Regions from separate parts of the Methyloceanibacter sp. wino2 genome, predicted to be linked through region 3. Evidence: predicted binding sites of a transcription regulator. Region 3 holds the regulator's gene; each other region holds the start of a gene.

Region 1 (7,792 bases), 480 kb from region 3:
TCGATGAATTCCACCTCGATGGTCTGATCGTAGAGGTCGCCGGTGAAGTCGAATAGGAAGGCCTCAAGCGCGGGCTCGCCTGCCCCGAACGTGGGACGCGGCCCCACATAGCCCGCCGCGTCGTGCCGGCCGCCCGCATGGTGTACGCGCATGGCGTAGATGCCGTGGCAAACGTCCTGGCCGGGCAACAGCTTGAAATTCACCGTCGGGAAGCCGAGCCCCTGCCCGCGCCCGGCGCCATGGGCAACCGAGCCCCGAGCCCGCCACCAATAGCCGAGTTGTTCGGCGGCTTCCCGTATCCGCCCCTCAGACAAATGCTCCCGGATCGCGCTGGAGGCAAAGACCGTCTTTTCCTCAAGCTGCACCGGCTCCACCACGTCGACGCCATAGCCAGCGGCTTCGCCCGAGGCCGCAAGTTGCGTAACCGTACCCGTTCGGCCGTTGCCGTAGACAAAATCGTAGCCCACCACGACGTGACGGGCGCCGAACGCCTCACCGAGGACATCGGTGGCGAACGCATCTGCCGACAAATCGGCCAGCGGCCGGTCGAAGGGCAGGACGAAAACGACATCGAGGCCCAGTGCCTCGAGCAGTTCCAGCTTCACGGGCAAGGGTGTCAGCCGGAAGAACGGCCTGTTTGGCGCGAAGAACTCGCGCGGGTGCGGTTCGAAGATCACCGCCCCGGTCTTTCTGCCCTCGGCCGCCGCTATCGCCTTGGCCACACCGAGAACTGCCTGGTGTCCGCGATGGACACCATCGAAATTTCCGATGGCCAGGACCGCGCCTTTCTGGTCCGGCGGTGCTTCCCGCCAGGAGCGGACGATGTCCATCGGAAATCCTTCCGGTTCGAACCGAACTAGTCGTCCGTGGGGCGGCGGGAGACCATCAGCAGCGCCTCTCCGGTGAGAACAGGCCGGCCGTTGGCCTCGCAGACACAATCGAAGGAGACGCGACCCTTCTCCATGTCGACGGCGGTCACCTTACATGTGGCGATGAGTTCATCGCCGATGAAGACGGGGCCTTTGAATTTCATGGTCTGGGACATGTAGATGCAGCCAGGCCCCGGCAGTTTGGTGCCCAGCACCGTGGAGAATAGCGAACCGGTCAGAAAGCCGTGCGCGATGCGCTTCTTGAACACGGTCCCGGCCGCGAACTCCTCGTTCAGGTGGACGGGATTGATGTCGCCGGAGAGTTCCGCAAACGCCGTGATGTCCTCGTTCGTCACGGTCTTGGAGACGCTGGCCTCCATGCCGGGCGACAGATCTTCCAGATAGTAGCCGTGGTCGAGGCTCATGCGTGTACTCCCTGCGGTTTTGGTGTTCTTAAGAGGGGCGCAAAATAGCGAAGCCCTTGCGGCGCCGCAACAAGTCTCGCCCGGCCGCTTCTCTTCCAGAAAACATCATGCAGAACAATGGATTAATGTTTTGTTAACCATGTTTCCATAGCCTCGATCGAGGCAGACGGAGGATGGCCATGCCACTCGATTTCAAAATGCCGGTGCTCGTCGTCGACGACTACAGCACAATGCTCCGGATCATCCGTAACTTCCTCGGACAACTCGGTTTTGCAGATGTTGACGGCGCCGGTGACGGCAGCGCGGCACTGCAGATGATGCACGAGAAGCACTACGGGCTCGTCATCTCGGACTGGAATATGGCCCCGATGACGGGCTACGAGCTCCTACGCGAGGTGCGCGCGGACGGGGGCCTCTCCCGCACGCCGTTCATCATGGTCACCGCGGACGGTTCGCGCGAACATGAGGCGCAGGCCAAACAGGCCGGCGTCAGCGACTATATGCTGAAGCCGTTCAATGCCGTGACGCTCAGGTCGAAGATCGAGTCCGCGTTCCACGCCTGACAACCAAGCCTGCCGGAACACGCGCCTACCAGCGCAGACCGTGCGTGGCGGCGATCGGCGGGCTCGGCTCCTCCGCGAACAGCCCTTCAAGGTGCGCGGCATCCAGCAATCCGACACTCTCGTCCGGCGCGTGAAGCTTGCTCGCGACGAAAACGGACGGCACACCGAACGCCCCCGCGCCGATGATGTCGGTCTTGGCGCCGTCGCCGATCGCAAGGACATCCGACTTCGAGATCGTTACACCGCGCGCGCCCGCAATCTTCGAGGCGGTCTCGAAAGCGAGATCGTAGACCGGCTGGTGCGGCTTCCCGGCATAGACGACATTGCCGCCGAGGCTTTCGTAAGCTGCGGCCAGCGCACCGGCACAGTAGATGAGCCGGTTGCCGCTCTCGACCTTGTGGTCGGGGTTGGCACAGATCATCAGCACATCGCGGGCCGCAAGGCTCGTCAGCAGATCCACATAATCTTCGGGCGTTTCGACCTGATCGTCGAACAAGCCTGAGCACACGACCAGCTCCGCGTCCTCCGGGCCTGTCAGCGTGACATCTGCTTCATGGAAGATCGGCAGATCGCGCTCCGGGCCGAGATGGAACACGCGGGCGCCCTTGTGTTTTGCCAGTTCGTGGCGCGTGAGGTCGCCCGACGAAACAGTGGCGTCGTAAGCGTCGTCCGGCACGCCGATGAGCCGGAGCTGAGCCTGGAGGTCGGGGCTCGGACGCGGCGAGTTGGACAGCAGAATGACGACGCCGCCCTGCTCGCGAAAGGCGCGCGTTGCGGCCGAGGCCTCGGGAAAGGCATCGCGCCCGTTGTGCATGACGCCCCAGATATCGACGAACCAAACCCGGCGGCTGCCGCCAATCTCGCGGATGGACTCGATGACGGGAATTTTCAAGGAAGCTTCCATGGCGCTCGGTTAGAGGCTCGCGCGCCGCCGGTCAAGGACAGTGGATGCGGCCTGTCGAAGCGCTACGTCCGGCGCGCTGGCGGTGATAGGATCGTGGCGACGATACGACCAGAATTCTTCAGGTGAAGATCGCTAGGAGGAGACGATGTCGCGATTGAACGGACTGGCTTGGATTGGGCTTGCTGCTCTCGCCGTCGCCGGTGGACCGGCCTTGGCCCTGCCCACCCACGATCTCAACGCCCCGTCCTTGGTCCTGCCGGTCCAGGACGAGGAAGACATGGAGGTCGAACGGGACCTGGAGCCCGACGAGGTCCCCACGACGAAATCCGGCGGCGAGATGATGCCCCCGCCGGACCGTGCGGAAACCAAGAGCAGCGGCGGCAATGTGGAAGACGAAGAGCTACAGCGGGACCTCGAGACGGGCGACTAGGCCGGCCGTACTCGGTCGGGCGCGCGTTGCCGGCGGTCGGATGTATGAGACCGGCTTAGCCGGCGCCTACGCCCGACAATTCGCGCGAGAGCGCCGCGTTCATCGGCTCGGCCTCGGCGAAGAGATGGCCCTGCGCCAGCTCGATGCCATGGTCGAGGAGGCGCGCCACGTCGCCCTCTTTCTCGACCTTCTCGATGATCAGCGTGATGCCGGCCGCATCCAGCCGCCGCTTGAGGTCTGCCGCATTGCGTCCCGGCCCACCTAGGAACTGCGCCGCGCTGACCTTGGCGAAGCGGAAATTGCGGTCGCCGAGCCCATCGAAGCCGGTCTCGATATCGGCCACGTTGTCGAGGCAGAAGCCGAAACCCAACGCACTTAGCGTATCGAGGCAGCCGAGCTCGCTGTCGTTCAGACCCTGCATCTCGGCACTGCTGATCTCCAAGATCAAACTGTCGCTGAGGCCGGCATTCTCCTCCATGAACTCGATGAGTTCCGGGAAGTAATCGGGATCGAGCAGGGAGTGCATGGAGATGTTGGCGAACACGCCTTCGATCGGCGCATTGGGGCCAAGGCGACGCAACACCTGGACCGCGCGGACGACGAGCACGTTGTCGATCAGCGGCATCAACGCAGACCGCTTGGCCACAGGCATGTAGTCGCGCGGCATCACGATCTCGCCGTCGCTCTTGCGAATGCGGGTCAGCCCTTCGAAATAGCGCACCTTGCGCCCCGGCAGGGTGACGGTGGGCTGGAGGTACAGATCCACCCGCCCCTGCTCGATACCCTCGCGAATGATTTCGAGCATCGCGTCGTCGTCATCGTCATCGAAGTCATAGGCCAAATCGTCGGCCAACTCCTCGAACGACTCTTCGGGTTCGGGCTCTGGCTCTGGCTCGATTACGGGTTCGGGCTGCGCCGCAGCCAGCGCCGCGGCGAGAATGGCCTCTTCCCGGCCAACCTCCCGTTCCCCGCCGCCGCTCTCGTCGCCCTCGACAGCCTCTGGAGCGGGCTCCGTGCCGGTGCTGTCCTCCGATTCGGGCTGGAGATCCTCCTGCGGCTCGGGCTCGAAAACGAGGTCAATTTCCTCTTCGTCAATCTCTTCGAACTCGGGTTCGAGTTCCTCGATCAGTTCCGGCTCGGACTCTTCGAAGAATTCCGGCTCGGGTTCGATCACGGGTTCGGGTTCTTCGACGGGTTCCGGCTCGAACACAGCGGCTGACTCTCGTTCAATCTCCGCTTCGGCGTCCGCGTCGGCTGCAGCGAGCGCCGCCATGGCTGGCGCAGGGCTGGCCGGCGCAGGGCTACTCGCAGGCGCCGCCGCGGACGCGCGGCCCACCAGCTGCGCGATCAGCGTTTCCAGAGCTCCGAGATCGTTGGCAATCTTCTGGCGTTGGGCGCGGCTTTCGTTCGTGACCTCGGCGCGGACCGCCTCGATCCGATCGTAGACGTGCTGAAGATCCACCGACAGCCCTTCGGACCCGGCAGCGCCGACCGCGCCGCTCGCCACGTGCTGATCGAGACGTTCAACTTTGTCATGCAAGGCATGAAGGCGGTTCATACCGTCTTCGACGCGGTCAAGCCGCTGCAGATCGATGTCGATTACTTCGAGCGCTTGCTCGAGATCGTCGAGGCGGTCGCCACCGCCGCCGCCGCCGCCGCGTCCAACCCGGAGGAACGTCGTCGCCATCACCAGGAACAGCGCGATGGCCCCGATGAGAACGGGTAGCAGCGGCAGTCCCGCCTGCATGGTCAAACCGGCGCCGAATGCGGCCGCCGTGATGGCCATGGCCACGAGCACAATCACGTCAAGCATCGCGAGCCCTCCTGAAGCGGCACGTGGTACCGTCAAGACCTGCTCCAATGGACGGCGTTCCCATGAATTCATGGCCTCGCCGTTCCAAATGGTCCTGGCTTGTCGCGCCGCCCCTCGCTTTCGAAATCATGGGCGACAGCCTATTGCAAAGCAACATCAAATTGGCTGTGCACGTCCCGTGATAGCAATCTTACGGCGCAAGGCCAAGGTGCACGCCCAAGCGCGCGCCGCATCGATCAATGCGACGGTGCGTCACTCGTCCATCAATAAAGTGTGTTGCAACGTGTGATGCGCCGCCGCCGTGCGCGATTAGATTGCCGGCATCTGTCCATTTCGCCCAGGAACCCGCCATGTCTTGTGCTTCTCGCATCGCCGCCGCCACGGTCGCACTTGCACTACTGTCCTCAACGAGCAACTTCATATCGGATGCTTCGGCCGAGCCCGGCCCCGCCGATCTCGTCGACGCGTTGAACAAGGCTTTTGGCAAGTACCCGCATAAGCGGGCGGCTCACCCCAAGGGCCTTTGCGTCTCGGGCGACTTCAAGCCGACAGAGAATGCCCCCGAGCTCACCAAGGCGCCGCAATTTGCGAAAACCGTCCCGGTGATCGGCCGGTTCTCGCTCGCAGGTGGCAACCCGGAGGCCCCCGACAACGACAAGGGCAATCCCAAGGGCCTCGCGTTGCGCTTCGACCTCGGCGACGGCGCCAACACGGACCTGGTGATGATTTCGGCCCCGGTGTTCGTCGCCAACACGCCACAGTCCTTCTTCGACCTCCTGACCGCGAAAGCGAGTGGCGATGCGGACAAGGTGAAGGCGTATTTCGCCGCGCACCCGGAATCGAAGAACCAGGGCACCTGGCTCAAGGAACGGCTCGTCCCGGCAAGCTATGCCGGCGTCAACTATTGGGGCGTCCATGCCTTCACCCTGACCAACGCCGACGGCAAAGAGACGCTTGCCAAGTTCAAACTCCTGCCGCTGGCCGGCGAGGACGGCCTCACCGACGAGCAAGCAGAAGCCAAAGGACCGGACTTCCTGGCGGGCGAGTTCAAGGCACGCCTCGAAAAGGCCCGGCCGAGTTCGCGCTCGTGGCCATTGTCGGCCAGGATGGCGACGTGACCGACGATGCCACCGCGTTCTGGGACGAAGAGCACCGGGACAAGGTCGCGCTGGGGCGACTGACGATCGACGCCATCGAACCGGACGGCACCTGCGACGCGTTCTCGTTTCTGCCCGCAAACGTCGCCGACGGGGTGGCGGGGCCGACCGACGATCCGATCTTCGCGATCCGCTCTCCGGCCTATGTCGTGTCCTTCACGCGCCGGGTCGCGCCCTGACATCCATCGCTCACTGGAGACGCTACGCGCCGTGTTTGTGACGACACCCCGCCTTGACGCCTAGGGGAGGCCTGCGTACAAGCGGGTTATTGGCACTCGGGAGGCCTGAGTGCCAAGCATCGGAGTTCCAGCAAATAGGAGCGTATATCCATGAAATTCCGTCCCCTGCATGACCGTGTCGTGGTCAAGCGGCTCGAGGAAGAGCAGAAGACCAAAGGCGGGATCATCATTCCGGACACCGCGGCCGAGAAGCCGCAGACTGGCAAGGTCGTTTCCGTGGGCCCCGGCGTCCTCGGCGAGGATGGCAAGGTTCATCCGCTCGGCGTGAAGGCCGGCGACAAGGTCCTGTTCGGCAAATGGTCCGGCACCGAAGTCAAGATCGATGGCGACGAACTCCTCATCATGAAGGAGTCCGACATCATGGGCGTCCTCGGCTAGGCACGCCCCACACTTATCGAAACCGATTCCGCCCTGCGCCGCGCGTGAACAGCGGGCGCCGTGGAGCGTCGATCCACAACGGAGATTAGTTCAATGGCAGCAAAAGACGTTGTATTTGCCGCCGAAGCCCGTGAGCGCATGCTCAAGGGCGTCGACGTGCTTGCCAACGCCGTGAAGGTGACGCTCGGTCCGAAGGGCCGCAACGTCATCATCGACAAGTCGTTCGGTGCCCCGCGCACCACGAAGGACGGCGTCACCGTGGCCAAGGAGATCGAGCTTGAGGACAAGTTCGAGAACATGGGCGCGCAGATGCTCAAAGAGGTCGCGTCCAAGACCAACGAGACCGCGGGCGACGGCACCACGACGGCGACCGTCCTGGCACAGGCGATCGTGCGCGAAGGCCTGAAGGCCGTGGCCGCCGGCATGAACCCGATGGACCTGAAGCGCGGTATCGACAAGGCCGTCGCCGAAGTCATCGGCACCATCCAGAAGCAGTCGAAGGAAGTTTCGGGCTCCGCCGAAATCGCTCAGGTCGGCACCATCTCGGCCAATGGCGAGAAGTCCATCGGCGACATGATCGCTCAGGCCATGAAGAAGGTCGGCAATGAGGGCGTGATCACCGTCGAGGAAGCCAAGAGCCTCGATTCCGAGCTCGAAGTCGTCGAGGGCATGCAGTTCGACCGCGGCTATATCTCACCGTACTTCGTCACCAATGCCGACAAGATGACGACGGAACTCGAGAACCCCTACATCCTGATCTACGAAAAGAAGCTGTCGGGCCTGCAGGCCATGCTGCCGCTGCTCGAGTCGGTCGTGCAGTCGGGCCGTCCGCTGCTCATCATCGCCGAGGACGTCGAGGGCGAGGCACTTGCCACGCTCGTGGTCAACAAGCTGCGCGGCGGCCTGAAGGTCGCGGCCGTCAAGGCGCCGGGCTTCGGCGATCGCCGCAAGGCCATGCTGCAGGACATCGCGATCCTAACGGGCGGCGAGATGGTCTCCGAGGATCTCGGAATC
Region 2 (7,792 bases), 1.0 Mb from region 3:
ATCGGATTTCGCGCCGAGCCGGAGGGCGGGCAGGCACCCTACGTGGAGGTGCGGAACGGGCTGCGGGCCCAGCTCTCGCGCGCGGTCTATTACGAGCTCGCCGAGTTGACCGTGGAGACTGATGAGGGGCCGGGCGTTTGGAGTTGCGGCGCGTTCTTTCCCTTTCCCATGGACGAGTGAGGCTAGCCGCGGGGAAAGCGCGCTCGCAATGTGCGTGAGCCGCCGTTAAGCTTGCGCACAACGGCGCGCGTAGAAAGCCACCAACAGCCGACCAGGGGAGACTGCCGAACGCGATGTTGCGCATTGTTCTCATCAACATCCTGTTGTTTCTGCTGCCTTTCCTGATCTACGCGGCCTATGTGGTATGGGTGAAGGGCGTCGCGCCCAATCGTGCCATGGCCGGTGCGCCGTTCCTCTGGCTCATCCTTGCCGGCCTTGTCGTCCTGTTCATCGGGCTGCTCACGCTGGTGGAGTTCACCGGCGGTGATCGCGAAGGCAGTTACCAGCCGTCGGTTCTTGAAGACGGCGTCATCAAACCGGGCGGGATCGATTGACTTTTGCCCGTCCTGTCGGACCAACCGCCATTCGGATCAACCGCCATGGCCGAACACGACACACCGCAAGACGTGCCCCAGGACCTGCCGCCGCCTTCGCTCGACGGGGCCGCGTGGCTCGCACGCCCTGAGACGGTCCGCGTGTTCGCGGCGCTTTCGGGCGAGACGGGCGCCACCCGTGCCGTGGGCGGGGCCGTGCGCAATGCGCTGCTCGGGTTGCCGGTCGCGGATGTGGACTTCGCCACGACGATCCATCCTGAGGCTGTCATCGCGCGGGCGCGCAAGGCCGGCCTCAAGGCTATCCCGACGGGACTTCCCCATGGGACGGTGACGGTGGTCGCCGACGGCGTCTCCTTCGAGGTCACGACGCTGCGCCGCGACGTGGAGACGTTCGGACGCCATGCCACGGTCGCGTTCACCGAGGATTGGGCGGAAGATGCGGCGCGACGGGACTTCACGATCAACGCGCTCTACGCAGGCGCGGACGGGACGCTGTTCGACCCGCTCGGCGGCTATCCGGATCTCGTTGCCGGGCGCGTGCGCTTCATCGGCGACGCTGTTTTGCGCATCAAGGAAGACTATCTGCGCATTCTGCGCTTCTTCCGTTTCAACGCGTCCTTTGGCTGGGGCGCGTTCGATGCGGAAGGCTTGTCGGCCTGCGTGCGCGAACGTGCTGGCCTGCGCCAGCTATCGGCGGAACGCGTGGCGAGCGAGCTGAAGCGTCTGCTTGTCGCGCCGCGCGCGTATGAAGCGGTGTATGTCTTGTTCGCCTTCGGGCTGCTCTGCGACATCCTTGGGGCCGTGCCGCGCCTATCCCGTTTCGCGCGTCTCATCGAGATCGAGGCGGCGCTCGATCGCGAGCCCAACGCCATTTTGCGGCTCGCGGCCCTTGCGATCTTCATTCCCGAGGACGCCAAGCGGCTTGCGCGCCGTTTCAAGCTCTCCAATGCGGAGCGGGCTCTGCTCGCGCTGGCCGGTGTGCCGTTCGACGAGGCGTTGCCGAGCGAGGCCGCGGCCAAGCGCAAGCTCTACCGGCTGGGCCCTGAAAACTATGCTTCGCGGATGCTGCTGGCCTGGGCGACCAGCGATGCGCCCGCCACCGATCCCGATTGGCGCCGTGCGGCGACGCTGGCCGAGCGCTGGGAACCCCCGGTCTTTCCGTTGCGCGGACCCGACATCACGGCGCTAGGCCCGTTCTCCGGCCCCGCGATCGGCGAGATGCTGCGCGCGGCCGAGCAGTGCTGGATCGATGGTGGCTTCAAGGAAGATCGAGATGGGCTACTGGCGATCGCCGGGAAGCTGGCCGCGGCCCGCGACGCGTAGCGCCAAGAAAAAAGCCGCGCCCGAAGGCGCGGCTTTCGCGTTTGTCGATGCGTTCCGAAAGAACGCGACGGAAAGGGTCCTGGCTTAGAAGCCCATGCCACCCATACCGCCCATGCCGCCCATGTCGCCGCCAGGCATGGCAGGCGCGGACTTCTTCGGGATCTCGGCCACCATCGCCTCGGTGGTGATGAGCAGGCCGGCCACGGACGCGGCATCCTGAAGGGCGGTGCGCACGACCTTCGCCGGGTCGATCACGCCTTCCTTGACCAGGTTGCCGTACTCGCCGGTCGCGGCGTTGTAGCCGAAGTTGTACTCCTTCTTGTCGAGGATCTTGCCCACGACAACGGCACCGTCTTCGCCGGCATTCTCGGCGATCTGACGCAGCGGCGCCTGAAGGGCACGGCGGACGATGTTGATGCCGACCTTCTGGTCGTCATTGCTGACACGGAGGGACTCGATGGCGTCGAGCGCACGCAGCAGCGCAACGCCGCCGCCCGGCACGATGCCTTCTTCGACGGCTGCGCGCGTTGCGTTCAGCGCGTCGTCGACACGGTCCTTCTTCTCCTTCACCTCGACCTCGGTGGCGCCGCCGACCTTGATCACCGCAACGCCGCCGGCGAGCTTCGCCAGACGCTCCTGCAGCTTCTCACGGTCGTAGTCGGACGTCGTGTCCTCGATCTGCTGACGGATCTGAGACACGCGGGCTTCGATGTCCTTCTTCTTGCCGACGCCGTCGACGATCGTGGTGTCGTCCTTGGTGATGACGACCTTCTTGGACTGGCCAAGCATGTCGAGCGTGACGTTGTCGAGCTTGATGCCGAGATCCTCGGAGATGACCTGACCGCCGGTCAGGACAGCGATGTCCTGCAGCATGGCCTTGCGGCGATCGCCGAAGCCCGGGGCCTTGACGGCCGCGACCTTCAGGCCGCCGCGCAGCTTGTTGACCACGAGCGTGGCCAGAGCCTCGCCCTCGACGTCTTCAGCGACGATGAGGAGCGGACGGCCCGACTGCACAACCGCCTCGAGCAGCGGCAGGATGGACTGAAGATTGGAGAGCTTCGCCTCGTTGATGAGGATGTAGGGGTTCTCCAACTCGACGCGCATCTTGTCGGCATCGGTGATGAAGTAGGGGGAGAGGTAGCCGCGGTCGAACTGCATGCCTTCGACGACCTCGAGCTCGGTGTCGAGGCTCTTGGCTTCCTCGACGGTAATCACGCCGTCATTGCCGACCTTCTGCATGGCTTCGGCGATGAAACGGCCGATATCCGCGTCGCCATTGGCCGAAATGGTGCCGACTTGCGCGATCTCGTCGTTGGAGGTGACCTTCTTGGCCTTCTCCTTCAGCGCCTCGACGACCTTGCCGACGGCGAGGTCGATGCCGCGCTTCAGATCCATCGGGTTGGAGCCGGCGGCGACGGACTTCGCGCCTTCCTTGACGATAGCCTGGGCGAGGACCGTGGCGGAGGTGGTGCCGTCGCCGGCCTCGTCGGCCGTCTTGGAAGCAACCTCGCGCACCATCTGGGCGCCCATGTTCTCGAACTTATCCTCGAGCTCGATGTCCTTGGCGACCGTCACACCGTCCTTGGTGATGCGGGGGGCGCCGAACGACTTCTCGAGGACGACATTGCGGCCCTTGGGGCCGAGGGTCACCTTGACCGCATTGGCCAAGATGTCGACGCCGCGGAGCATCTTCTCGCGGGCGTCCTGGGAAAATTTCACATCTTTCGCAGACATGTTGCGTTTAACTCCTTCGAACCTTGCCGCGTGTCACACCCCGCGATTGCGGCAGTGCCCAGGCGGCGAAACGAATTGCGGTTGAGGCGGTAGGCTTTCGCTACGCTGCCTTCTTCTTCGAGGCGGTGGCTCCTTCGAGGACGCCGAGAATGTCGCTCTCCTTCATGATGAGAACGTCGTCGCCGTCGATCTTCACCTCGGTGCCCGACCACTTGCCGAACAGCACACGATCGCCCACCTGGACGTCGAGCGGCTGAACCTGACCCTTGTCGTCGGCGACGCCCGGGCCCACGGCAACGACTTCACCCTGCTGCGGCTTTTCCTTGGCCGTGTCGGGAATGATGATGCCGCCAGCGGTCCGTTCGTCCTCATCGATCCGGCGCACAACGACGCGATCATGCAATGGACGAAACTTCATCTTGCTTACTCCTCCAGACAGATTGTCCAAAAATTGTCGTGAATCGAGGGCGTTACCCGAGAACCGGGTCCCTCTCGCACGCTATGTAGATGGGCTTCTTGGCACTTTCAAGGTGGGAGTGCCAAAAAATCAGCACTCCCTGTCGTGTGCTGCCAATGCGCTGATATTGCTCAACAAATCGTCTGGACGGGCTCGGGGGTCGGTCCTAGCATCGACGAGTCAAAAACGCGACGAAAAATGGGGGACGAGAACCGATGGATCAGGCCTTCGCCGATCAAATGGCTGGGTATTCTCTCACCACGGCCGAAATTCTCTACCGCTTGCCCGATCACCGGGAGCTTCTGCAGAGCTACGTCTGGCAGGATTTCGATCTCGCGCCGCGCTTCCCGCGGCTGTCCGAGTTTCTGGATTTCTGGCGCACCAGTCTGGAGGGCCCGCTCTACCGGGTGCGCGTGGCGCACAAGGCGCTGATCTCGCCCACGGAGTTCAGCTTCGTGGCGGGCGAATTGCAGGTTCACTAGGGCTCTCGTCCGGCATCCGCCGCTCGCCTTCATGCCCACGCCATGGCAAGCTCCCAACGACGCTAGGTGCGGTCGTGGGGCATTGGGAGGGGCGACATGTGGCGATTCATCAAAGGATTCTTTTCCGGCATTCTGATCGGGCTGGTGCTGGGCCTCGGCCTCGGCATCTTTTTCTTCCCGTACCTGTTCCCGCCGCCGGATGCGATGGAGACGCTCAACCGTAATGAGGCGGGCGCGCTCGTCGCCAAAGGCACGTTCATTCACGCCAATCCGTCAGACCCCGTCCATTACGGCAAGGGCGAGGTCAGCGTTTATCCGAAGACGGTATTTCTCGGCCAAGACTTCGAGGTCGGGCCGGGGCCCGACTACCACGTCTATCTCGTGCCCAAGGCCGACATCCGGTCGTCGGACGACGTGAAGGATACGATGTATGTGGACCTCGGACGCCTGCGGGCCTTCAAGGGCAGCCAGAACTACGCGATCCCGGCGGGCGTCAATCTCAAGGACTTTCCGTCCGTGGTCATCTGGTGCCAGCAATTCGGTGTGCTGATCTCGCCGGCGGACCTCACGTTCGAGACCGGCACGTAATCATGGCGAGCGGCTCGGAGGTGCCGCTCAAACTGTCGAATGGGGCGCGAGGGCAAAATTTCGTTAATGGCCCTTAACTTTCTGGATAGGGCGCTCCTGTATCAAGCGTGTTCAACCTCTTCTACCCAGAGGCGATGATGGCTATCGATACACTTTCGTCTGACGAACTCTGTGCGGCAATCGCCGAACTCGACCGCTGCAGCTACAACCACGATCAGTGGCTGGAGTCGCTGATGGGCACACTCATTTGTGCTCTGCCGCCGGACCAGCGTGATATCGACGACAATCCCCATCGCAAGTGCCGCCTCGGCCAGTGGTATTACTCGGAGACGAAGCAGCCTCTTGCCCTCTCGAACCGTCCGGGCTTTGCGGAACTCGGAACGGCGCATGAGCGGATGCACTGCTATGCGGCGGACATGCTGCGTTCCACCGCCGCCGGCGAGCGGGTCACGATTCAGCAGTACCAGCGCTTCATCGCTGCGCTCAAGAACATGCGGCTGGAAATCGCCGCGCTGAGACAAGTCATGGAAGATGCGCTTCAGGCGGTCGATCCGTTGACGGGCGTGCCCGGCCGGTTTGGCCTCCTGTCGAGACTGCGCGAGCAGCAAGCCCTCGTGGAGCGCTGCGCGCAATCCTGCTGTGTCGCGATGATGGATCTGGACCACTTCAAAGCCGTCAACGACGCGTTCGGACATGCCGCGGGCGACCATGTCCTGAAGGCGTGTACGCACCACATGGCGCGCGGTTTGCGGCCCTACGATCAGCTGTTCCGGTATGGCGGTGAAGAGTTCGTGGTCGTGATGCCTGAGACCACGATCGAAGAGGGACTGGCCATCATCGATCGGCTCCGTGGTGAGCTTGCGGGCGTTCCCCAAGAGCTCGGGTCAGACGAGCCTGTTCACGTGACGGCCTCGTTTGGCGTCACGCCCCTCGAGCCGGGAGTTTTGGTGGAGACATCCATCGCCCGCGCCGACGAGGCGCTTTATGCCGCGAAAGCCGCGGGGCGAAACCGAGCGCTCGTCTGGGATCCAGCCATGGACGGCCACCAGCCTGCGTCCTCGCGGAGCGCGTGAGGGGTGAAGCGCTGCCGGGCCGAAGCTTCCTAGGGCCGGCGCGTAAAGGCGCCTGCGACACCCCGGCGTACAGCAGGCGGGAGCCTGGGGCTCAGCGGAGACATTCCGACAGATGATCGTCTTCGTCGAGGCGATCGATCTCGACGCCCTTGAAGTCGCCACGCGAGACGACGCCGAAGATCGTGTGGTTCTCCACCACCGGAAGATGGCGGATGCCCCGGTCGCTCATGGTGCGCAGTGCGTCGACGGCGCTGGCTGCGGGCAGGGCCGTCACCGGATTGGGTGTCATCGCGTCCAGTAGGGGCGTGGCGTCGGCGCTCTTGCCTTCGGCAAGCACGCGTACGGCATCGCGGCCCGTGAAAATGCCGATGAGCCGGCTGTCTTGATCGATCACGAGGACCGACCCCTTACGACGCTCCCACATGCACTGGCAGGCTTCCCGGACTGGTGCATGCTCCCTGAGTGCCAGGAGCCTCTGGTCCCCCAAGATGTCGGCGAGCCTTCTGTTGGTCATGCTGCCCTCCAATCTTCAGGAACCAAGAAGGCTAGCACGTTTTGCGGCTGCGACACATTGATGCGGAACAAGGTACGAGCGCTGCCTGAAGCCGCAGCCGGCGAAAGCAGCCCCAGCCAGCCAGTCGGCCGTGCCCACGCCGACGATGGGCCAAACGCGACGGCCTCCGCGCTCTCAGGGATGCTCACTCTGGTTCGAGAGAAACTCGGCCAGCGTGTCGTAGACGAGGCGGATGCGGCGGCTTGTGTAGAGTTCCCGGTGCGCGACGAGCCAGGTCGGAAACCTCATGGGCGCCATGTCGGGAAAGACGGGTTCCATGCCCGGTGTCCTGGCGGCGACGGCGGCGGCCATGAGGCACATGCCGAAGCCTTGGCGCGCCATCTCCCACATGACGAGGGCGCAGTCCGTGCCGAACCGGAAGTTCTCCCGCGCGGGCGAGATGCCGAACCGGCCGAGATAGTTGACCATCTCCTGCTGATTGTTGCTGCCGATGAAGTAGTGACCCTCGAGGTCCGCAGGCGAGCGGGGGCGACCATACTTGCTGAGATAGCGCTTCGACGCGTAGAGGCTGCCGTCGCTCTCGTTGACCAGCCGTCCGACAAGGTCCGGCTCATGCGGGCGCACGTGACGGATCGCAATGTCGGCCTCGCGCCGCCTCAAGTCGCGCAGCTCGTTCGACGCAACGATGTCGATTTCCAGGTTGGGCGCGAGTTCGTGCAGGCGCTCGATGACGGGCGGCAGAAAGTACACGGCGTACATGTTCGTCGCGGTGACCCGCACCACGCCGTCGATGGCCTGGCTGTGCCCCGAAGCCGCCAACGATACGCGGTGCGCCGCGTCTCCCATGACCCGGACATGATCGAGAAGCTCGAGGCCCGACGGGGTCAGTTCGAGCGTGCGGCCGATCCGCTGGAACAGCATGACGCCGAGATCCTCTTCGAGCGCCGCGACCTGGCGCCCAAGTGTCGGCTGCGTCAGCCCCAGGACCCGGGCCGCGCCCGAAAACGAGCCTTCCTCGGCCGTCGCGAGAAAGGCTCGGACCTGATTCCAGTCGAAGGAGATGGCCT
Region 3 (7,792 bases):
GCGCGCGTGATGGGCCGCCCGATCACGAGGTAATGCGCCCCGGCGGCGATCGCGTCGCTAGGGGTCACGATCCGCGCCTGATCATTTGCATCTGCACCCGCCGGTCTGATACCGGGCGTGACGATGAGAAAGTCCCGCAGGCGCTCATGCAGCGCCGCTGCTTCCTTGCCCGACGCCACGATCCCGTCGAATCCCGCATCCTGCGCGAGCCGCGCCCGCTCTTGCACGAGGGCCAGGGGAGGCATCTCGATGCCTTGCTCCGAGAGATCCGCCCGATCGAGATTGGTGAGCACCGTTACGCCAAGCAGTTTCATCGCGCTGTCCCCGCGACCGCGCACGGCCGCGTTCAGGGTCTTGCGGTCGGTGGCGTGGACGGTGAGGAACTGCGCGCCGGTCTTGGCGATCGCCGCCGTGGCGCGCTCCACGGTCGCTTCGATATCGAGCAGCTTGGCATCGAGAAACACCTTGCGGCCTTGGCCGACCAGTTCCTCCGCAAAGCCGAGCCCGCCGCGATAGATCAGCTCGAGGCCGATCTTGAAGACGCCCACGCTGTCCCCGAGTGCGTCGACAAGCCTGCGCGCCTCATCGAGATCGGCGACATCCAGCGCAAGAACGATCCGGTCCTTGGGCGCCAAGTTCTCCGTTGTCATGTTTCCCCCCAAACGATTTCGCGCCTAGGCCCCGAACTTGCGCGCCGCCACAGCCAAGGCCTCCACCACATCGGCAAACATCTTCTGCCGTGTCTCGTCGACCAGACTACCATCCTCGGCGAAGGCCTTCATCGCGCCGGGCAAGGCCATTTGTTGCGGGATCACGGTGGCGCCGAGCCCGACCGTGAGGACTTGGCGCAGCTGCAGCAGCGCGCGCATGGCGCCGTAATAACCGGGTGACGTGCCCGAGACCGCGAACACGCGGGTCTGGAACACGTTCGGCTCCGTGCGCACGCGGCTAACCCAATCCAGTGTATTCTTGAGGAGCGCCGGAATGCCGGAATTGTACTCGGGCGTGACGATCATGACGCCGTCATACTCGCCGAGAAGCGCCTTGAAGGCTTGGGCCCGTTCCGGCACGCCCTCGGCGTCTTCCAGATCGCCGTGATAGATCGGCATGTGGTAGTCGCAAAGATCGGCGAAGACGGCCTCGATGCCGTTGGCTTCGGCGATCATCTGCCCCAGACGGGCCAGCTTCTTGTTGTGCGATCCCTCTCGAGCGCTCCCTGCGAAAAACAACAACCGCATAAGCGTCTCCGTTGTAGTCGAGCCTTCCCGTTGATCTTTGCAGGCTGAGGCTTGTTCGTCGAGGCTTAGAGCGCCTTCGCCGTGGCCTTGTGGCGAAGCGCGCCGGTGCCGCCCTCCTGTCGTCCGCGCGGGAATGCATGTAGGGACGGTTCGGCGGGAGCGGAAGAGGCGATCGTGGAATTAATCGACCTAATCGCGTGACGGCGGATGCGCTACTCGCCGATGCCGTCGAAGAATTCTTTCACGCGCGCGAAGAAGCCCGATGATTCGGGGCTCGTCTCCGCGTTCGACTCCTCGTCGAATTGACGCAAGAGGTCGCGCTGCTTGCGTGTGAGGTTCTTCGGCGTCTCAACCTCGACCTGAATATAGAGGTCGCCCTGCTGCTTGGACCGCAGAACGGGCATGCCCTTGCCTTTGAGGCGAAACTGTTTGCCGCTCTCGCTGCCCTCGGGAATCTTCACGCGGCTGCGTCCGCCGTCGATCGTCGGGACTTCGATCTGGCCGCCTAGCGCAGCCGTCGTCATGGAGATCGGCGCGCGGCAGAACAGGTCCGCACCGTCGCGCTGGAAAAACTCATGGGGCTTGATCGCCAGGAAAATATAGAGGTCGCCCGGGGGGCCGCCGCGCAAGCCCGCTTCACCCTCGCCCGCGAGCCGGATCCGCGTGCCATCCTCCACGCCCTCGGGGATCGTCACGGACAGTGTCCGCTCCCGCATCACGCGTCCGGTCCCTTGGCAGCTCGTGCAGGGGTCTTCGATGACCTCGCCGCGGCCGTCGCATGTGGGGCATGATCGTTCGATGGTGAAGAAGCCTTGGCTCGCTCGGACTTTGCCCGCCCCGCCACAGGTCCGGCAGGTGACCGGCGACGTGCCGGGCTTGGCGCCCGAGCCGGAACACTCTTCGCAGGTGACACCGGTGGGGACGCGAATTTGCGCCGTGCGGCCCTCATAGGCCTCGGCCAGTGAAATCTGCATGTTGTAGCGGAGATCGGCGCCACGCTCGCGGCCGCCGCGTTGCCGTGGCCGGCGCGCGCCCATGAATTCGCCGAACAGATCGTCGAACATGGCTGACATGGACTCCGAAAAGTCCGAACCAAAGCCGTGTCCGCCCGCGCCGCCGCCGAAACCGCCAAAGCCGGACCGCCCGTCGAAGGCCGCATGGCCGAACCGGTCATAAGCCGCGCGGCGCTGCGGGTCCTTCAGGACCTCATAGGCTTCGTTGACAACCTTGAAACGCTCTTCGGCGGTCTCGTCGCCGCCATGCCGGTCCGGATGACATTCCTTCGCAAGCCGCCGGAACGCGGTCTTGATCTCACCGTCATTGGCCCCGCGGGCAACGCCGAGGACTTCGTAGTAGCACTGCTTCGCCATCAACCCTCCGGACCCTCATACCGCGTTCGTTTCCGAACGGGCCGCTCGCGGGTCTCTTATTGGGCAGCCGGCGGAGCCCCGAGTGGGCCGGGGCTCCGCTGCCGTGTTGGACCTTGTCGTTACGCGGATTTCTTGTCGTCGTCGTCTTTGACTTCCTCAAAGTCGACATCGACCACGTTCTCGTCTCCGCCGCCGCTTCCGGCCGCGTCGGCTGAGGGCCCTTCAGCGGCACCCTCCGCCTCGTTCGACTGATACATGGCTTCGCCAAGCTTCATCGAGGCCTGGGCCAGCGCCTCAAGCTTCTGCTTGATGGCTTCCACGTCCTCGCCTTCGGCGGCGGTCTTCACCTCGGCCGCGGCAGCCTCGACCGCTGCCTTGTCCTCGGCCGAAACCTTGTCGCCGAAATCGGCGAGCATCTTTTCGGTCGAATGGGTCAGCGCTTCCGCCTGGTTGCGGACCTCGACGAGTTCGCGGCGCTTCTTGTCTTCCTCGGCATGGCTTTCGGCGTCCTTGACCATGCGGTCGATGTCCGCATCGGACAGGCCGCCAGAGGCCTGGATGCGGATCGACTGCTCCTTGCCGGTCGCCTTGTCTGCCGCCGAGACATTCACGATGCCATTGGCATCGATATCGAACGTGACCTCGATCTGCGGCACGCCGCGGGGTGCGGGCGGAATGCCGACAAGGTCGAACTGGCCAAGCATCTTGTTGTCCGCGGCCATCTCGCGCTCGCCCTGGAAGACCCGGATCGTCACCGCGTTCTGATTGTCTTCGGCGGTGGAGAAGACCTGGCTCTTCTTGGTCGGGATCGTGGTGTTCCGGTCGATGAGACGGGTGAACACGCCGCCCAGTGTCTCGATACCGAGCGACAGCGGCGTCACGTCGAGCAGCAGCACGTCTTTGACGTCGCCCTGCAGCACGCCCGCCTGGATCGCGGCGCCGATGGCCACGACTTCGTCCGGGTTCACGCCCTTGTGCGGATCCTTGCCGAAGAAGGTCTTCACCGTCTCGGCGACCTTCGGCATGCGGGTCATGCCGCCGACGAGGATGACCTCGTTGATGTCGCCTGCCTTCAGGCCGGCATCCTTCAGCGCCGCCTCGCACGGGGCGATGGTGCGCTTGATCAGGTCTTCCACGAGGCTCTCGAGCTTCGCGCGGGTCAGCTTCATGGTCAGATGCTTCGGACCCGACTGATCGGCCGTGATGAAGGGCAGGTTGATTTCGGTCTGCTGCGTCGACGACAGCTCGATCTTGGCCTTCTCGGCCGCCTCTTTCAGGCGCTGCAGAGCGAGTTTGTCGCCGCGCAGGTCGATGCCGTTCTCCTTCTTGAACTCGTCGGCCAGGTAATCGACCAGGCGCATGTCGAAGTCCTCGCCGCCGAGGAACGTGTCGCCGTTGGTCGACTTCACCTCGAACACACCGTCGCCGATCTCAAGAATGGAGACGTCGAACGTGCCGCCGCCAAGGTCGTAGACGGCAATGGTCTGGCCGTCCTTCTTGTCGAGACCGTAGGCGAGCGCGGCGGCCGTCGGCTCGTTGATGATGCGGAGCACCTCAAGGCCGGCGATCTTGCCGGCGTCTTTCGTCGCCTGGCGCTGAGCGTCGTTGAAATAGGCGGGAACCGTGATAACGGCCTGTTCGACCTTCTGCCCGAGATGGGCTTCGGCCGTCTCCTTCATCTTCTGAAGGATGTAGGCGGAGATTTGGGAGGGCGAGTACTTCTTGCCATGGGATTCGACCCATGCATCGCCGTTGTCCGCCTTGATGATCTCGTATGGGACGAGCTTTTGATCCTTGGCAACCGTCGGGTCGTCGAAGCGGCGACCGATCAGGCGTTTGATCGCAAACATCGTATTTTCGGGATTGGTAACGGCCTGGCGCTTCGCCGGCAGTCCGACCAGCACCTCGTCGTCGTCGGCAAACGCCACCATGGACGGTGTCGTGCGCACGCCCTCGGCATTTTCGATGACCTTCGGGCTTGTTCCATCCATGACCGCGACACAAGAATTCGTCGTGCCGAGGTCGATACCAATAACTTTCGCCATTTCCGAGCCTCTCTTTCTGGCAAACCGTCCGGGCCCTAGCGCGGCACCCGGCATTCACTGATGCGCCTGGCCTTCCTCAAGGCGGCGCGATCCGGTTCCCAATTGTTTCGCAGCGCCCCCATGCGCAAAATCACACGGGGTTCCGCGGTTATATAGGTGCCAACCCTAGGGCCCGCAAGGAGAACACAGGTCGCATCTGGAGGTATTCCAGGTATCGCCGCCGGTGCTCTTGCGCGATCCTCCTTTGTCACCCCGGAGACCTCGCGATGGGGCCTGTCCTGAGCATTTCCGCCCGGTAGACTAGAGCTTCAGGGCGAGTGGCGTGGAAGGGACGCGGAAGGGCAAACGGCGCGTGCAGTATTTTCCGAAAGAATTAACCGTGGCCGAACAGACCGCGCTGCTGGGCGATATTCGCAAGATTATCCGGCAAGCACCGCTGTTCGTCCCCACCATGCCGCGGTCGGGCAAGCCCATGTCGGTCCGCATGACCAACGCGGGTGTGCTCGGCTGGGTCACGGACAAGGCGCGCGGCTATCGCTATCAGGCCACCCATCCCGAGACTGGGGCCGCTTGGCCCGCGATTCCCCAAAGCCTCCTCGCGCTGTGGGAGAAGCTTGCCGGCTATCCCCATCAGCCGGAAGCTTGCCTGATCAACTACTATGGCTGCACGGCCAAGATGGGGCTGCATCAGGACCGGGACGAGGACGAGTTTGAAGCGCCCGTGCTGTCGGTCTCGCTGGGCGATACGGCAATTTTCCGTGTCGGCGGCACCACCCGGAAAGGCCCGACGCGCAAGCTCGAACTGACGTCGGGGGACGCGGTCGTTCTGGGGGGTGCAGACCGGCTGGCCTATCACGGTATCGACTGCGTGCTGCCCGGGACGAGCGATCTCCTGGACGAGGGCGGGCGGTTCAACCTCACGCTCCGCCGCGTCACAAAGCCCGCTTAGGCGCGCTGCCTGCTAGCTCTTGCCTTTGGTGTCGTCGTTGGCGGCAGGGCCGGTACCGAAGCCGTTGCCCTCAGGCGCACCGCCTTTCGGCGCCGGGGCCGGTTTCGGTCCGCCTTTGGACACGGCGACAAGCGCGGGCCGCAAGACCCGATCGCCGATGGTGAAGCCAGCCTGCATAACCTGCACCACCGTGCCGTCCGGCACGTCCGTGGTCGGGACTTCGTACATGGCCTGCTCCTGATTCGGGTCGAAGCGCTGCCCCAGCGGCTCCAGCCGCGTGACGCCATGCTTCTCCATCATCTTGAGCAGCTCGCGCTCGGTCAGCTCCACGCCTTCGAGAAGGCTCTTGAGCGCCGGGTCCTTTTCCGCCGCCTCCGCCGGCACATGTTCGAGCACGCGGCGTAGATTGTCGCCGATGGTGAGAACATCGCGCGCGAAATTCGAGATGGCGTAGCGTGAGGTATCTTCCTTCTCGCGCTCGGTGCGGCGGCGCAGGTTCTCCATGTCGGCCATGGTGCGCAAGACCTTGTCGCGCATGTCCGCGTTTTCCGTCAGCAGCGCCTCGAGATCGCCCGCGACGTCGGTGCCGGCGTCCTTGGTGGCGGACGCCTCCGGTGCGCCTTGCGGCGCCTGCGGCTTGTCATTGGGGCGGGTATCGGAAGGTTCGTCCGGCATCAAAACTCTCAAGCGTTTGGATTGACAGGAAGAGCCCCGGATATCGACCGGGCGGCGACAAAAATCAAGGGAGAAGGCGGGGATCGCCGTGGCGGAGGCCTTACGGGACGAGCCGCCCGAGGAGCCGCGCGGTGTAATCCACCATCGGAATGATGCGGGCGTAGTTGAGGCGCGTCGGGCCGATGACGCCCAGCACGCCGACGATCTTCTGTTCTGAGTCCTCAAACGGGGACACGATCAGAGCCGAGCCGGAGAGAGAGAAAAGATTGTTCTCCGAACCGATGAAAATCCGGACGCCCTGGGCCCGTTCGGCAAGACCGAGCAGTTGGATCAGCCCTTTTTTGGCATCGAGATCCTCGAACAGCAGCCGGACCCGCTCGAGGTCCTCCATTGCCTTGATGTCCTCGAGAAGATGCGCCCGGCCGCACACGATCAAGCTCTGGCGATTGTCGGCCTCCCCAGACCAGGTCGCGAGTCCGTCCGTGACCACCCGCGCCGTCAGTTCGTCGAGCTGAGCGCGCCGTTCCTCGATCTCCGTCTCGACGCGCTTGCGCGCCTCTTCCAGCGTCATGCCGGCGATACGCGCGTTCATGTAGTTCGTCGCTTCGTTCAGGGACGACGGCGGCAATCCTTGAGGTAGCGTCACGATGCGGTTTTCGACGTCCCCGTCTTCGCTCACGAGCACCGCCAGCGCCTGACCTTGACCGAGATTGACGAATTCAACCTGCCGCAGCGTCTTGCTTTGCTTCTCGGCCAAGACCACACCGGCGCAGCGAGACAGGCCCGACAGCATTTCGCCGGCCTCGGCGAGATAATCCTTCACGCCCCGGTGGCGGCCGCTCGCACCGATGCGGGCTTCGATTTCCTTGCGCTCCGCCTCCGTGACGTCGCCGATCTCCAGCAGGCCGTCCACGAAGAGCCGCAAGCCGGTTTGCGTCGGCAGCCGGCCCGCGCTCGTGTGCGGGGCGTAGATCAGCCCCAGCCCCTCGAGGTCGGACATGACATTGCGTACGGAGGCCGGAGACAGGGTCATCGGCAGGGCACGGCTCAAATTGCGCGAGCCGACCGGTTCGCCCGTCTCCAGATAGGTCTCGACGATGCGCCGGAAGATTTCGCGCGAGCGTTCGTTGAGCTGGCGCAATCCGGCTGCTGCGTCCGCCGCCGCCATGGCGCTTTTGACGTCCGTATGACCCATGCGGGAAATTTAGGTAGCGCTCCGCACGGCGTCAAACGACATCGGCGGCGGGCGTCAGCGCCCCGACTAGTTCAGCGGCCCGAAATCATGCGCGACCGGCGCCGCGAGTTCGTCCGGTGCGCCGAAATGGGCGAAATAGCGCGAATTGATGTGCTCCACCGGCAGGATGATCAGGACATCCGTGGTCCCGAACTGCCGGTCGATCACCGCGCCGTCACCGATATAGGCCCCGAGCCTCAGATACCCTTTGATCAGCGGCGGCATCGCCTTCAGCGCCGCGCGCATGTTCAGCGCTTCCTGCGGCATCATGTTCATGTCGA

Evidence for each region. The regulator HrcA, encoded in region 3, represses chaperone genes, less so after heat shock. The targets are predictions, from matches to a motif close to GTTAGCACTCNCNNNNNGNGAGTGCTAAC.
Region 1: groES (co-chaperone GroES) is a predicted target of HrcA. The motif match lies at 6,429-6,457, and genes of this name have one in related genera.
Region 2: groES (co-chaperone GroES) is a predicted target of HrcA. The motif match lies at 4,127-4,155, and genes of this name have one in related genera.

What each region holds. Positions count from the first base shown of each region.
Region 1 is NZ_CP028960.1:1,066,917-1,074,708, forward strand. It holds gene DCY11_RS04960 (bifunctional riboflavin kinase/FAD synthetase) at 1-830, opposite strand, end outside; gene DCY11_RS04965 (MaoC family dehydratase) at 857-1,294, opposite strand; gene DCY11_RS04970 (response regulator) at 1,474-1,857, shown strand; gene DCY11_RS04975 (TIGR01459 family HAD-type hydrolase) at 1,883-2,749, opposite strand; gene DCY11_RS04980 (hypothetical protein) at 2,907-3,191, shown strand; gene DCY11_RS04985 (EAL domain-containing protein) at 3,247-5,004, opposite strand; gene DCY11_RS04990 (catalase) at 5,355-6,122, shown strand; gene DCY11_RS15860 (hypothetical protein) at 6,119-6,340, shown strand; gene groES (co-chaperone GroES) at 6,491-6,778, shown strand; gene groL (chaperonin GroEL) at 6,872-7,792, shown strand, end outside.
Region 2 is NZ_CP028960.1:2,564,370-2,572,161, forward strand. It holds gene DCY11_RS12100 (DUF1285 domain-containing protein) at 1-180, shown strand, start outside; gene DCY11_RS12105 (DUF6111 family protein) at 294-554, shown strand; gene DCY11_RS12110 (CCA tRNA nucleotidyltransferase) at 600-1,877, shown strand; gene groL (chaperonin GroEL) at 1,962-3,611, opposite strand; gene groES (co-chaperone GroES) at 3,712-4,029, opposite strand; gene DCY11_RS12125 (usg protein) at 4,284-4,550, shown strand; gene DCY11_RS12130 (DM13 domain-containing protein) at 4,647-5,138, shown strand; gene DCY11_RS12135 (diguanylate cyclase) at 5,246-6,211, shown strand; gene DCY11_RS12140 (cyclic nucleotide-binding/CBS domain-containing protein) at 6,303-6,725, opposite strand; gene DCY11_RS12145 (LysR family transcriptional regulator) at 6,900-7,792, opposite strand, start outside.
Region 3 is NZ_CP028960.1:1,549,731-1,557,522, reverse strand. It holds gene pyrF (orotidine-5'-phosphate decarboxylase) at 1-650, opposite strand, end outside; gene DCY11_RS07220 (NADPH-dependent FMN reductase) at 675-1,238, opposite strand; gene dnaJ (molecular chaperone DnaJ) at 1,451-2,608, opposite strand; gene dnaK (molecular chaperone DnaK) at 2,728-4,653, opposite strand; gene DCY11_RS07205 (alpha-ketoglutarate-dependent dioxygenase AlkB) at 5,033-5,602, shown strand; gene grpE (nucleotide exchange factor GrpE) at 5,615-6,277, opposite strand; gene hrcA (heat-inducible transcriptional repressor HrcA) at 6,378-7,472, opposite strand; gene DCY11_RS07190 (GNAT family N-acetyltransferase) at 7,539-7,792, opposite strand, start outside.